DNA from 3 places in the Ensifer sp. GW823-FHT05D09 genome. Region 2 is predicted to be linked to each of the others. Evidence: riboswitches for the same ligand, from Rfam matches in the RefSeq annotation. Region 2 holds a riboswitch; each other region holds the start of a gene.
The links. A riboswitch is a leader RNA that binds a small molecule or an ion and turns the genes downstream of it on or off. The one in region 2 is predicted to bind cobalamin.
Positions count from the first base shown of each region.

Region 1: it holds a riboswitch for cobalamin, as region 2 does, so the genes downstream of both, AC1Q80_RS12385 (CbtB domain-containing protein) here and cobU (bifunctional adenosylcobinamide kinase/adenosylcobinamide-phosphate guanylyltransferase) in region 2, are expected to answer to the same signal.
Region 3: it holds a riboswitch for cobalamin, as region 2 does, so the genes downstream of both, AC1Q80_RS18510 (ABC transporter substrate-binding protein) here and cobU (bifunctional adenosylcobinamide kinase/adenosylcobinamide-phosphate guanylyltransferase) in region 2, are expected to answer to the same signal.

Region 1 covers NZ_JBXAIA010000003.1:428,837-433,793, forward strand. Annotated here, with positions in the region: gene AC1Q80_RS12370 (anthrone oxygenase family protein) at 1-427, opposite strand, end outside; gene AC1Q80_RS12375 (NAD(P)H-binding protein) at 424-1,254, opposite strand; gene AC1Q80_RS12380 (TetR/AcrR family transcriptional regulator) at 1,358-2,050, shown strand; cobalamin riboswitch at 2,050-2,319, shown strand; gene AC1Q80_RS12385 (CbtB domain-containing protein) at 2,363-2,539, shown strand; gene AC1Q80_RS12390 (CbtA family protein) at 2,737-3,531, shown strand; gene AC1Q80_RS12395 ((2Fe-2S)-binding protein) at 3,601-4,473, opposite strand; gene AC1Q80_RS12400 (glucoamylase family protein) at 4,470-4,957, opposite strand, start outside.
Region 2 covers NZ_JBXAIA010000002.1:758,946-763,902, reverse strand. Annotated here, with positions in the region: gene AC1Q80_RS09425 (adenylate/guanylate cyclase domain-containing protein) at 1-1,727, opposite strand, end outside; cobalamin riboswitch at 1,940-2,341, shown strand; gene cobU (bifunctional adenosylcobinamide kinase/adenosylcobinamide-phosphate guanylyltransferase) at 2,480-3,004, shown strand; gene cobW (cobalamin biosynthesis protein CobW) at 3,008-4,072, shown strand; gene cobN (cobaltochelatase subunit CobN) at 4,135-4,957, shown strand, end outside.
Region 3 covers NZ_JBXAIA010000006.1:160,145-165,101, reverse strand. Annotated here, with positions in the region: gene AC1Q80_RS18520 (ABC transporter ATP-binding protein) at 1-41, opposite strand, end outside; gene AC1Q80_RS18515 (FecCD family ABC transporter permease) at 38-1,066, opposite strand; gene AC1Q80_RS18510 (ABC transporter substrate-binding protein) at 1,063-2,052, opposite strand; cobalamin riboswitch at 2,285-2,529, opposite strand; gene AC1Q80_RS18505 (alkaline phosphatase D family protein) at 2,748-4,310, shown strand; gene typA (translational GTPase TypA) at 4,512-4,957, shown strand, end outside.

The DNA.
Region 1 (4,957 bases), on a different contig from region 2:
CCGTGCGCACATGGTTCCACCAGATCCAATCGGTCAGGTAGCGCTGCTGCCAGAATTCAGTGGCAGCCTGGCCGGGCGTGACAGCACCCAGCGCATCGTTCATCGGAACGTTGAAGATGATGGTGACGATCAGCACGCCGGCGACATAGACGATGCCGCCGGCAGCTAGGAGCAGGCTGCCATTGCCCCCCCAGACGAAGGCGGCAATCACCAGGGCAAGCGCAAGAAGCGCAGTGCCCATGAAGACGCTCAGAAACAGCGGGTTCTGGATCACCACGTTGATGGCGTTCATCGCCGCGATCCCCTGCTCGGCCGGCAGCCGTGATAGCGCCTGCATGATGCAGACCGAGAAGATGAAGAACAGCCCGGCCATCAGGCCGGAACCGATCGCGGCGGCAAACGCCAGAGCGGGGATGAGCGGGATCATGCGGCAATACTCCAGACACCGGTTGCAGCGGTCTCCCGGGCGTAAGTTGCAAAGTCGCGCGGCCGGCGCCCAAGCACGCGCTCGACATCGGACGTCACACTCGAATTGCGCCCATCGAGCACCGAGGTGAAGAGATAGCGGATCAATTCGACATAGTCATCCGGCACGCCGTCGGCCTTCAGCTGCGCGGCAAAATCGTCAACCGGAACGGACTGATAGCTGATCCGACGATTGGCAGCCGCAGCGATCTCGGCCACAGCGTCGGCAAAGGTCATGAGCCGCAGGCCGGTCAGCGAATAGACCTGGCCAACATGGCCTTCATCCAGAAGAGCGGCAACCGCAACGTCGGCGATGTCGTCACAGCTGATGAAGGGTTCGGTGACCTCATCCGTCGGCAGGAAGACGGACCCGCTCACGATGCCATCGGCGAGAAAACCTTCGCTGAAGTTCTCGAAGAACCAGCTGGCCCGGATGATCGTCCAGTCAGCGCCGGAGGCCTGAAGCGCACGCTCGGCGGCTTCCGCCTCATCCTCGCCGCGGCCCGACAAAAGCACCAGCTGCTTGATGCCTGCGTCGACGGCAAGGCGTGAAAACTTGGCGATGATCTCGACGGAGCCCGGCACCGCCAGGTCGGGCTGGAAGCAGACATAAATGCGATCGACATTTACAAGGGCCGGCGCCCAGGTCGCCTCGTCGGTCCAGTCGAAAGAAGGCGACGCCGAGCGCGCGCCGATGCGCACCGCAACGCCCCGCTCCTGAAGGCGGGCCGCGACCCGCCGCCCCGTCTTGCCGGTACCGCCCAGAACCAGTGTCAGTTTGTCCGTCATCGCTTCCTCCTGAGGTTGGCCTACTAACATGAGCATCTCTCACATTTGCAAATGTGATAAATCCTCGTATTTTAGGAGTCAAGTCAAAATGTGAGCATCACTCATGAATCAAGAGACAAGCCCAACCGCGGCTCCCCCCGACGACGAGACCGCGCTGCGCCGCACGCCGAGCCAGAAGCGCAGCCGAGAGCGTGTCGAGCAGATCCTCGCCTGCGCGACGGCACTCATCCAGGAGAAGGGCAGCGACGCCATGCGCATGAGCGAAGTCGCTGAAAAGGCTGGAATTTCGATCGGATCGCTCTACCAGTACTTTCCCGACAAGGCGGCGATCGTGCGCACGCTGGCCGAGCGCTACAATGCGGTGTGCAACGAGTGTATCGCGGCCGAGCTTGCCAAGGTGACGTCGCTCGCCGAGCTGCGTGAAGCCTTCGCCGTATTGTTCGACATCTATTACGATATGTTCCTGGCCGAGCCCGTCATGCGCGATATCTGGTCGGCGATGCAGGCCGACAAGGCGCTGCGCGAAATCGACCTCCAGCAAAGCCGTGCCGGTGGCCAGCTTCTCGCCGACGTCTGGGCGCGGTTTGCGCCCGGCACGCCGCGCGAGGCGATCGATAGCGCCGCCTTTTTGATCATGCATCTCGGCGATTGCACCATGCGGCTTGCGGTCTCGGTGGACCGGGCCGAGGGCGACCAGATCGTCGAGGCCTATAAACGCATGATCCTTCGGGATTTTGTCGCGGATGGGCCGGGCGGCGGCGCAAGTTTAATTGACATCTCCGGGGTGCGATCCTAATCATCATCAGATCGATTGGTTCCCGCAACGCGAACGCGTTTCGGGAGTAAACGGGAACGTGACGGATGGACCCATGCTGGGCATTCAAATCACGGCCGACCCCGCGACTGTAGAGCGACGTGAATGCGCCGTTCCGGAGCGATCCGGAAGAAGCCACTGGAGACGAGACCGCGAGAGGGCGGACCTTGGCTCTGGGAAGGCGAGGCAAATCCAGGGTGATCTCACCCGACGTCCTGAGCCAGGAAACCTGCCAGTCGATGCGGGCATAGGGCCCAAACCGGGAAATTTCCCGATGCCATCACGGAGGTTGTCATGGCTACGTCTACAGTTTCGAGCATTCCGCTCTCCCTCAGCGATCGTCTGACCGCGGGTATCATCGCGCTTCTCATCGGCGGCTTCCTCGTCTTCGGCGCGGGCCTGGCGAATTCGGCCGTGCTGCACGACACCGCGCACGACACCCGCCACTCCTACGGCTTCCCCTGCCACTAAGCGATGCGGAGGGACGCGACATGCGTTCCGCGTCGACATAGCTGCGGACAAAAACGCTTCCGGCAAACAGCCGGACGCGTTTGCTTGCGTCTGATGCAGACCAAAGATCTGCCGGCCGGAGCCGTTCGCAGGATTGCCAATGGGACACGGCGCTGCCTGCAAGGCGCATGGCGCGCCGATATCGAGGGATATCGAAAATGATTGTCAGAACGCTTCTGGCCGCGATCGTGGCTGGATTGATTGCCGGTGTCTTCATGACCGGCGCCCAGGAACTGCGCGTCGTACCGCTGATCCTGCACGCGGAAGAATTCGAAGGCGCGGCACCGGCAGCCGGTGAACAGCCCGCCGCCCAGCCGGGAACGGCCGATCCGGCCGCCGCAAACCACGAGCAGCATTCGTCGCTGAAGGCGGTTTCGCCGATTGGCGCCCTGCTCGACGCGCTGTCGCCGATCACGCCCGCCTACGCCCACGAGGGCGAACACGAGGAAGGTGGCATCATGTTCGGCATGAGCCGCTTCTCCGGCACGCTGATCGCCAATCTGGTGACCGGCTCCGGCTTTGCGCTGCTGCTGGCCGGCGTCAGCCTCGTCATCGGCTATCCGATCACGCTCAGGAACGGCGCGCTCTGGGGCGCCTGCGGCTGGCTTGCCGTACACATGCTGCCGGCCATCGGCCTGCCGCCGGAACTACCGGGCTTCCCGGCCGCCGAGCTCGGCGACCGCCAGGTCTGGTGGCTGGCAACGGTGGCGCTTTCCGCCGTCGGCCTTTATCTGCTGGTCCTGCGCGAAGAGATCGTTGCCAAGATCATCGGCCTCGTGCTGATCGCAGCACCCCACGTCTATGGCGCGCCGCAGCCGTCGGATATTTCCAGTAATGTTCCGGCCGTACTGGGCGCCGAGTTCGCCGTGGCGGCGCTCGCCACCACGCTCGCCTTCTGGATCGTGCTCGGCGTCGTCTCGGGCTTCATCAACGACCGTTTCGCCAAGGCGTAAGCCGCCCGGCCACCGTGACAAACGAGCCCCTGATATCGCCGATATCAGGGGCTCTGTCGTTTGAGATGATCAGCCCGTCTGCGATGCAAGCAGATGCGCCTGCAATCGTTCCCGACGCTCCTGCGGCGCCAGCAGCACGCAACTGTCGCAGAAGCTGCCGCCTTCGGTTCGATAATAGAGACAGCAGCCGCCGCGCAGGCGATAGACGCGCGACAGCGCTTGATCGCCGCTCCCCTCGTCGAACTTGGCCTTGATGGCCTCATAGCAGAGCTTGTCGGAATAGAGCGGCGTGCCTTCGCGCTTGACGATCGCCAGCGCCTTGGACATCGCATCCTCTTCGTCGCTGAGCGCGCGACCGATCTCCAGGAAACCACCCGCCAGCGAATCCGCTGCCAGCCGCCATTGCGCGCCGGACGAAAGACCCGTGCGACGCTTCAGCATGGCGATGACTGGCGCCACATGCACTGCGAAGGTTTCACCGAAAGCATCCGCGTCGCCTGGGGCATTATCGCCGACCGCAGGCATGCTTAGGCTGAAATGAAACCGTTTGGCCGCCACCAGGCGCTCACCATAGGCGCGCGAAAATTCTTCGAAGCGAAGGCGGCGAACCCCCGCCACGATGCCCGCACCGAGATAGAGGCTGCCAAGCGCGAGCGCCAGTTGGTTGCCGTAGAACGCGATCAGATGGGCGGCTCGGATCTTGTCGTCCATACCGACGGCGAAACAATCCTGATAGGCGAGCCCGGCTTCGAGCCCCGCACCATCCTCGGCCCAGAACTGCGCCGCGGAAAGACCGTCGTAACCGCCAGCATCGAGCGAAAAGCCGACTTCGGGAAAGTATGGCTGCAGGCGCGCGAGCAGGTCGAGAGCGCTCCGGCGTTGCGCCGCGTCCATGCCCTCTGCCGCCGGGTGATCGTCCTGCCGCTCGTGAGCGAAGCTCATGCCGTCTCCCTTGCCGCAAGCCAACCGCCGCGAAAATCCGCCTTCTGCAAGCCGCGCCGGATGGCCGGGACGCCGCGCGTCAGCTGCCAGACAAAACCGTTTCTGGCGTTCTCGATCATCATCACGACGAGCCCCTGGTCAAGCCCGACCACGCGGTCGTCGACCCACCCTTCAGGGCCTGCGCCGGACAGGCTTGGATTGAACCCGCCGGGAAAGCGGCCTTCGCACAGGAGGTCCGGATAGCGGTTTTCGAATGCGGCCAGCGCTGAGCGTGAAGCATCCGCGGCGAAGGGCAGACAGGCAACCGGCGCCCAGGGGACCAGCGTGCCGTCGTCGGGTCCACCGGGCGCACCGCGGGCGGCATAACCGAGCATCCGCTGCCAGCGCCCGTCGACAAGCCGCGGCCGCCCCTTCGGTCCGTCACCGGCGCTGAGGCCCCATCCAACCCGGTCATAGCCGGCGAAACCTCGGGGATTGTCGTCGG
Region 2 (4,957 bases):
GCTTCCGCGCGGCGACCGAGGTGCCCGGAAGCGGAGGCAAGAAGAAGGAATGAGCCGTCATCCTGAGGGTTGAGTTCGATGCTGCGCTTCGTTGCTGCCGCTGCCGCCTCGAAATCCTCGAGGCCGAATTGCGTCAGTCCAAGGACGTAGATGAAGAAGGACGGAGAATGCGGATCGAGGCGCATGGCCGTGCGGATGTAGGGCAGGGCCTCCGCCGGACGGCCGACGGAGGTCAGCACGAGGGCCGTCAGCGCGTAGCTCCAGGAGTCGCCCGGTTCAAGCGCGATCGCTTCCTTGAGTGCGGCCAGCGCGTCGGCATATTGCCAGTCCGCTTCGGACAGGAGAGCGGACGCCTGATAGGCGAGCGCTGTCTTGTGCTTCTGGGCGATCCGCAGATATTGCGTCGCCTTGGCTCTCGCTTCGGTCCGCGAGATACCCAGCTGATAATGCCAGCGCCACATGCAGATGCGCGCGTAGACCATGGCCGCGGCGGCGTAGGCGCGCCCATAGGCGGGATCGAGCGCAATCGCCTGCTCGAAATAGGGCACTGCCTTTGCAAAGTCCTCCGGGGTCGTGCGACGGTGATGCTCCCAGCCGCGCAGGAACGCATCGAAGGCCGCAGGCACCATCGTTTCCTTGCGCCCGGAGGCCATCTGCTGGTCCGGGTCCAGCCGAAGTGCCAGCGCGTCGGCAATGCCGCGCATCACTTCGTCCTGTAGTGCAAAGACATCGGACAGTGAACCGTCGAACTTTCCGGCCCAAACGTGGCCGCCGCTGAGACTATCGACGAGCTGGGCATTGATCCGCAGTTGCTCTCCGGCACGCTGCACACTGCCTTCAAGCACGTATCTGACGCCGAGTTCTTTGGACACCTGCCTGGGTGTCACCGCCTTGTTCTTGTAGGTGAAGGTCGAGTTGCGCGCGATCACGAACAGGCCGGAGACCTGGGCGAGCTCGGTGACGAGCCCATCGGTCATGCCATCGGCGAAATACTCCTGCCTCGGATCGTCGCTCACATTGGCAAACGGAAGCACCGCGATCGACGGTTTGTCCGGAACACTCAGGTTCGATAGTCGGACTTGGGGCGTTTCCACGGGTGGCTCCCACGGCTGCCACCAGGCGACGCCGCTCGCCGCCACAAGCACGACCGCGGATGTAGCAAGTGCCGGCCAGCGCGTCATGCGGCGCGTTGCGGCTTTCGCGCTGCCCGCGTGGGCTTCGTTCAGCGCCAGGCGATAAGCCCGAACCGGCTTTTCGATATGCTTCAGGCGTTGTTCGCCGAGAGAGACGAAACGGACATCGAGGTGTTTCTCGACCTGATCGTAGGCGGTGCCGGAAATGACGATCCCACCCGGTTCGGCGAGGCTCTGCAGGCGCTCGGCAATGATCACGCCATCGCCTTGAATGTCGTCGCCTTCAACGATGACATCGCCAAGATTGATGCCGATGCGAAATTCCAGCCGCCCCTCTTCGGAGCCGCGGCTATCGGATTTCGCGCGCTGAACCTCCACCGCGCAACGGACCGCTTCGACGACACTGTGGAACTCGACCAGCAACCCGTCGCCCATGGTCTTGATCAGCCGTCCATGGTGCGCGGCGATCCGTTGTTCGAACAGGTCGTGCAGATCGGCCTGAAATCGCGCGCATGTACCCTCCTCGTCGGCTTGGGTGAGCAGTCCATAGCCGGAAACGTCGGCAATCATCACGGCGGCGAGCCTGCGTTCCATTTGCCTACCGGATCAACGAAGCCTCTTGTTGGGCTAGTTTATCGCATTATCTGCAATCGCTAAAATGAAGTTCGCCGCCGTGGTGCAGCGCTTATGCCGTGTGACGACGACTTGCGGCCCCGGGGTACTTCGCGTTCGGCAAATCGTCGCGCGACGCAATTCGGCCGGGGAGGTGTCGCACGCGTCGATTGACTTTGCACCGCCCGCTTCCTAATCATCTGACGTTGGATGGTTTCCCCGGATCGTGGCGATGCGGGGGAATAATTGGGAATGTGACGGATGGACCCAAATCGGGCATCCTTATCGCAGCCGACCCCGCGACTGTAGAACGGTCAGGGTTCGCCATCGGGCTGAAGACCGGCTACCTCTGGATTGCATGGGCAATCGAAGGCGGTTCGGAATTCAGCCGGAAAAGCCACTGGCGTGGCTTCGTGATCAGCCGGGTTGGACGCCTCTTCTTCTACGAATCGTCCGCCTTTCACGAAACATGAAAACGCCGGGAAGGTGAGGCGGGCCGTTCGGGCCCTTGCGTTGTTTTTCGCGTCACGACGCGAAGCGATGTCTGGGCGCGTGACGCCGTGAGCCAGGAGACCTGCCGTCCGACAGGGGCATTCCGCCCGAAGGGAAGCCCGCTTCCCACGCCATCACGGAGGTTGTCTTGGCTTATCGACCATTTTCCGAACGCGCCTTTGGCGCGGTGAGATGCTGTTGCCGCTCGAACTCGCGACCGAGCACGTGAGGCCGCAACGCACATGAGCAATTCCCATGCCGGGCCGGTTCTGGTCCTCGGCGGTGCCCGTTCCGGCAAATCCGGCTTCTCCGAAAGGCTCGTCGAAGCCTCTGGGCTCGCCATGCATTATGTCGCGACCGGCCGGGCCTGGGACGACGAGATGCGCGAGCGCATCGACCATCACAAAGAAAGGCGCGGCGAAGGTTGGACGACGCATGAGGAGCCGCTCGATCTCGTCTCGCTGCTGACACGCATCGACGACGAAAATCGCGTGGTGCTCGTCGACTGCCTGACGCTTTGGGTCACCAACCTAATGATGGAAGAACGCGACATGGCGGCGGAGTTCGCTGCCCTTGCCGCGTTTCTGCCCGAGGCTCGGGCGCGCCTCATCCTTGTTTCCAACGAAGTCGGCCTCGGCATCGTGCCCGAGAACCGCATGGCCCGCGACTTCCGCGACCATGCCGGCCGGCTTCACCAGATCGTTGCGGAGAAATCCGCGGAAGTTTACTTTGTCGCGGCCGGATTGCCGCTGAAAATGAAGGGTTGATCCATGACCACTGCGAGAGCCAACCAGGGCAAGATCCCGGCGACCGTCATCACTGGCTTCCTCGGTGCCGGCAAGACGACGATGATCCGCAACCTGCTGCAGAACGCCGACGGCAAGCGCATCGCGCTGATCATCAACGAATTCGGCGATCTCGGCGTCGACGGCGACGTCCTGAAGGGCTGCGGCGCGGAAGCCTGCTCGGAAGACGACATCATCGAGCTCACCAATGGCTGCATCTGCTGCACGGTTGCCGATGATTTCATCCCGACCATGACAAAGCTGCTCGAGCGCGAAAACCGTCCTGACCACATCATCATCGAAACGTCGGGTCTGGCGCTGCCGCAGCCGCTGATCGCCGCCTTCAACTGGCCGGATATCCGCAGCGAAGTGACTGTCGACGGCGTCGTCACCGTGGTCGATAGCGCTGCCGTTGCCGCTGGCCGTTTTGCCGACGACCACGACAAGGTCGATGCGCTGCGCGTCGAGGACGACAATCTCGACCACGAAAGCCCGATCGAGGAACTGTTCGAGGACCAGCTGACCGCCGCCGACCTGATCGTGCTCAACAAGACCGACCTGATCGACGCCTCGGGCCTCAAGGCCGTGCGCGACGAAGTGGCTTCGCGCACCAGCCGCAAGCCGACCATGATCGAAGCCAAGAACGGCGAAGTTGCCGCGGCCATCCTGCTCGGCCTTGGCGTCGGCACGGAAAGCGATATCGCCAACCGCAAGTCGCACCACGAGATGGAGCATGAAGCGGGCGAGGAGCATTCTCACGACGAGTTCGACAGCTTCGTTGTCGAGCTCGGCGCGATCGCCGATCCGGCCACCTTTATCGACCGCCTCAAGGGTGTCATTGCCGAGCACGACGTGCTGCGCCTCAAGGGCTTTGCCGATGTGCCCGGCAAGCCGATGCGCCTCTTGATCCAGGCTGTTGGCGCCCGCATCGACCAGTATTACGACCGCGCCTGGGCTGCCGGCGAGAAGCGCGGAACGCGCCTCGTCGTCATCGGCCTGCACGACATGGACGAAGCTGCGGTGCGCGCGGCCATCACCGCGCTCGCCTGACGCCTTGAAGCAACGTAGATCCAGGAAGAAACCTTCCTGGAACTGCTTGAACGGATAGAACAATGCATCTGCTTCTCGCCCAGAAAGGAACGATCGCCGACGGCAACGAAGCGATCGATCTGGGGCAAACGCCGGCCGACGTGCTTTTCCTGTCGGCCGCCGACACCGAGCTTTCCTCGATCGCCGCGGCCCATGGTCGGCGCGACGATGGGGCAAGTCTGCGTATCGCCAGCCTGATGAACCTCATGCACCCGATGTCGGTCGACACTTACGTCGAGCGCACGGCGCGGCATGCCAGGCTCATCGTGGTCCGGCCGCTCGGTGGCGCCAGCTATTTCCGTTACGTGCTGGAAGCATTGCATGCCGCCGCCGTCACCCACCGCTTCCAGATCGCGGTGCTGCCGGGCGACGACAAGCCCGATCCGGGGCTGGAGCCGTTCTCGACCGTTGCAGCCGACGATCGCCAGCGCCTCTGGGCCTATTTCACCGAAGGTGGCGCCGACAATGCCGGACTGTTCCTCGATTATGCCGAGGCGCTGATCTCCGGTGCGGAAAAGCCGCAGCCGGCAAAACCTCTGTTGAAGGCTGGTATCTGGTGGCCGGGGGCGGGCGTCATCGGCGTCAGCGAATGGCAGACCCGTGTCCGGGAAAGGACGGTCGCCGGGGAGGGATTCGAACCCCCGACCATCGGGATCTGCTTTTATCGCGCCCTGGTGCAGAGCGGCGAGACGCGGCCGGTCGAGGCGTTGATCGAGGCGCTTGCCGCTGAGGGCATGCGCGTGCTGCCGCTGTTCGTCGCCAGCCTGAAGGATGCCGTTTCGGTCGGCACGCTGCAATCGATCTTTGCGGAAGCTGCACCGGACGTGGTGATGAACGCCACAGGCT
Region 3 (4,957 bases), on a different contig from region 2:
CCGCCGGCCGACCAGGAGACGGTTTCGGCCTTGAGGCTCATGACGCGGCCCTGCCGCGACTGAGGATGAGGGCGAAGGCCGGCGCGCCGACGAGGGCCGTGATTACGCCGATCGGCAGCACCTGGCCGGGAATGATGACCCTCGACAAGATGTCGGCGGCTATCATGAAGATCGCTCCAGTGAGCGCTGCTGCCGGCAACAGCAGGCCGTGGCGCACGCCGACAAGGAAGCGCGCGGCATGCGGGATGACGAGGCCGACGAAGCCGATGGAGCCGACGATGCTGACCATGACCGCCGTCATCAGCGCGGTTGCCGAAATCAGGATGATGTAGACCCGCTTGACCGGGATGCCGAGCGAGGCGGCCGATTCGGCGCCGAAGGTGAAGGCGTCGAGCGCGCGGGCGTGCCAGAGGCAGACAAGCAGGCCGCCAATGGCCACCGGCAGCGCCAGCGCCGCATCCGGCCAGCGTACGCCCGAGAGGTTGCCGAGCAGCCAGAACATGATGCCGCGGGCCTGCTCGGCATTGGCTGATTTGGTGACGATGAAGGAGGTGAGCGCGTTGAAGAGCTGCGAGCCGGCAACGCCGGCCAGAATGATGGCGCCGGTGCCGCGGCCGGCTCGGAGCGCCAGGAGAGATACGAGCGCGAAGGCGAACGCCGCGCCGAAGAAGGCGCCGAGCGACAGCGTCAGCATACCTGCGCCGATGCCGAGAATGGCGACGGCGACGGCACCAGTCGATGCGCCGGCGGAGATGCCGAGGATATAGGGATCGGCCAGGGAATTGCGCAGCAGCGCCTGCAGGACGACGCCGCAGAGCGAAAGTGCCGCGCCGCAGCAGGCGGCCACGACAGCGCGGCTGAGGCGATAGTTCCAGACGATGCCCTCGTCGATCGCATCGAGCGGGTAGCCGGCGCCCCAAAGACGGTTGGCGACGGTTTTTCCCACGACGTCGAGAGGGATGGCGGTCTCGCCGATGGCGGCACCAAGGGCGAGCGCCAGGAAAAGCAGTGCGAGCGCCGTCGAAACGGCGCCCGCGCGGTTGATCGCTGGAGGTGTTGACCTCACTTCGCCAGGCCGGCTTTTTCGACCGCGTCGGCCAGCACCTCGATGCCCTCGATCGTGCGGATCGTCGGGTTCATCGCCTGTGCGTCCATGACGACGATATGGTCGGCCTTGACCGCCGGCATCAGGCTGATGACCGGGTCGGACTTCAGGAACTTCATCTTCAGCTCCCAGTCGTCGGCCGGGAAGCGGCGGCGATCCATTTTGCCGATGACAACGATCTTCGGATCGGCCTTGGCGATGGTCTCCCAGCCGATGGTCGGCCACTCCTCTTCGGTGGACACGACATTCTTGATGCCGAGCGCAGACATGATGTAGCCGGGCGCGCCGTTGGTGCCGGCGACATAGGGATCGATGTCCATTTCGGCGCTGGAGAACCAGAAGACGGCCGACAGCTTGCCGTCGGCATTGGCGATCTTGCTGCGGGCAGCTTCTTCGCGGGCCTTCAGCTTGGCGACCAGGGCCTGCCCACGATCCTGCACATCGAAGATTTCGGCGAGCTCAGTGATCTCCTGGTAGATCAGGTCCATCGAAAAGGCATTGTGGCGTACGCCGTCGCCACCGGCGGAATTGTCCTTGGCGGCGCAATCGGCCGGCGAGACATAGACGGGGATCGACAGTTCGGCGAATTGCTTCGGCGTTGCGACAATGCCCTCCGGCCCGACATGCCACTGGAACTGCGCGGTCACCAGATCCGGCTTGGTGGCAACGACGCTTTCGAAGCTCGGGTCGTTATCGGCAAGCCGCGGCACCTTGGCGTTGACGTCCTCGTAGCCGTCGATAACAGGGCCGATCCACACGGCTGTGCCGACGACCTTGTCCGCGAGGCCGAGAAGATAAAGAATTTCCGTGGTGCTCTGACCGATAGAGGCGGTGCGCGTCGGCGCCGCCTTAAAGGTAACCTCCTGGCCGCAATTCTTTAAGGTCAGGGGGTAGCTCGTCGCGGCCGCAAGAGCGGTCGTGGGAGCGACGGTCAAAAGCAGGGACACGGAAACGGCAAGGGATGGGCAATAGCGCCCGACGGCATTGAAAATGGCTTTCAAGGGAATTCTCTCTTCTCGTGAGCTTGCGAAGGGTCAGCCGAAGCGGCGACAGCCGGCCGGTCGGATTTCGGGAGACAAACGATCGCAAACGTCGAGAAGAACGGGAAAAGAGGGCGCAAAGCCGCCGGGTATGCGGATCATGGACAACTCCTGTTCCGGGCAACCCCGCCCGTGACGTTGGATCTTCTGCTTGACGGCAGGTCTCCTGGCTCGCGGATCAAGCGCCTTCCACCTGCCTTCCCGCAACGCGTCTGACGCGATCGCAGTGGCATGGCGCGCTGTCGCGCCACTTGGGTGTCCGGCATTCCGCTTACAGTTGCGGGGGCAGCCACGGTCTCGGTCCCTATTGGGTCGTCCTCACCGTGTTCCCTATTAATCCCCGTTAGAGTCATCCTTCGGGGAACCGTCGGCGCTACCCTTAGTGTTCCAGCCGGCGTTACGTCAAGACGAGAGGTTGTCGAAATGGCGCCGCCGTGAAGGTGCCGGGGCGGCTTACCGTTAAGCGCTGCAAGGCAGACTTTCACCGAATTGTCGCGAAACCGTTCAAATTGTTTCATGCCTCTGTCAACGCGCTGACATGCGGGCAGCCAAAGGTCCGACACGCGAAATTCGCTTTCGCGAGGCTCGAACCGGAGGCTTGTTTGGCCGAAATCCTCACCACGCTGTCCCGTCGTTCCTTTCTTTTATCCGCCGGTGCCGCCGGCCTTGTCGCGTCCTCCGGTCTTGCGACACCGTTCTATGCCCGCGGTTACGGCCGGCCGGAATTCATCCATGGTGTCCAGTCGGGGGATGTCGACACACGCTCCGGCATGGTGTGGACGCGGGTCGACCGGCCGTCGCGGGTAAGCCTGGAGTACTCGACGACCGAAAGCTTTTCCAATCCGGTTCGTCTCGCCGATCTCACCGCGACACCGCAGACGGATTGCGCGGTGAAGTGTTCGCTCGACGATCTCCTGCCCGACCAGGACATCTTCTACCGCTTCACCGCGACCGATCTCTACGACGTCAACCGGGTGTCCGAGCCGGTGATCGGCCGGTTTCGCACAGCACCCTTGCGCAAGCGCTCGATCCGCTTCGTCTGGTCCGGCGACACGGCCGGCCAGGGCTGGGGCATCGACGACGTCGGCATGAAGACCTATTCGACGATGCGTCTGCACGAGCCGGATTTCTTCATCCATTCCGGCGACACGATCTATGCCGACAACCCCATTCCCGACGAGATACCCTTGCGCGACGGTGGCATCTGGAAGAACCGGGTGGTGACGCATGAGAAGCGCGACGTGGCGCGAACGCTCGAAGAATATCGTGGCCAGTGGAAGTACAATCTTCTCGACAGCCATGTGCGTGACCTCAACGCCGTCTGCCCGACCTTTTATCAATGGGACGACCACGAGGTTTTGAACAATTGGTCGGCGTCGACGGACCTCAGAGACGATCCGCGCTACCAGGAAAAAGACGTGGCCGTCTATGCGGCCCGCGCCGGCCGGGCGTTCAACGAGATGACGCCGATCCGCAACGTCCCGACCCAGCCCGGCCGCATCTTCCGCAAGATCGCATACGGTCCGCTGCTCGATGTCTTCTTCGTCGATCTCCGCTCCTACCGCGGCCCCAACCAGGGGGAGGGGGATGGCGGCCTGTTCGGCTGGCGCCAGGCGGACTGGCTGAAACGGGAGCTTGCCGCCTCGCGGGCCGTCTGGAAAGTGATCGCCTGCGACATGCCCATCGGCCTCGTCGTCTGGGACGACTATGCCAACCGGCGCGGCTCCGATGCCATCGCCAACGGCGACAATGGTCCGCCGACCGGACGCGAAACCGAATTCGCAGACCTGCTGCGCTTCATCAGGGACAATGCCATCGACAACCTCGTCTGGCTGACGGCGGATGTGCATTACACCGCTGCGCATCACTACGATCCGTCGCGGGCGGCCTTCAAGGATTTCCTGCCGTTCTGGGAGTTCGTCTCCGGTCCCTTGCATTCCGGAACCTATGGTCCAAAGGAGCTGGACATGACGTTCGGCCCTGATGTCCGCTTCATCAAGGCATCGGGCGGAGGCGCCGACAGCAACCTGCCGCCGTCGGCCGGCCTGCAGTTCTTCGGCATCGTCGATATCAATGGCCAGACGAAGCAGATGACCGTGCGCCTGATGGATCGGCAAGACCAGGAACTGTGGCGCGTGACGCTCGATCCGGCCGCTGTCGCATGACCGTTCTGGCTTTGACTGATCCCTTTCCAGAGCCGGTTGGCGCGACCCTTTCCGGTTGCAAACCCATGGCCTGTCGGGGCTTCGGCGCCGGTCTCTTGCGCACGCCCCCCTTTCGCAATCGCAAAAAAACCTGTATGAGCCCGACCATTGAAAAAGCGGCGTGGCCCATTGGGGCGTGCCCTAAACCTTCCGAGACGAAAAATGAGCATTCGTAACATCGCGATTATCGCGCACGTCGACCATGGGAAAACGACCCTTGTCGACGAGCTTCTGAAGCAGTCGGGCTCGTTCCGCGAAAACCAGCGCGTTGCCGAACGCGTCATGGACTCCAACGACATCGAAAAAGAGCGCGGCATCACCATTCTCGCCAAGGCGACGTCGGTCGAGTGGAAGGGCGTGCGCATCAACATCGTCGACACCCCCGGCCACGCCGACTTCGGCGGCGAAGTCGAGCGCATCCTGTCGATGGTGGACGGCGCCATCGTTCTCGTCGACGCCTCCGAAGGCCCGATGCCGCAGACGAAGTTCGTCGTCGGCAAGGCGCTGAAGGTCGGCCTGAAGCCGATCGTCGCGATCAACAAGATCGACCGCCCTGACGGACGCCACGAAGAAGTCATCAACGAAGTCTTCGACCTCTTTGCAAACCT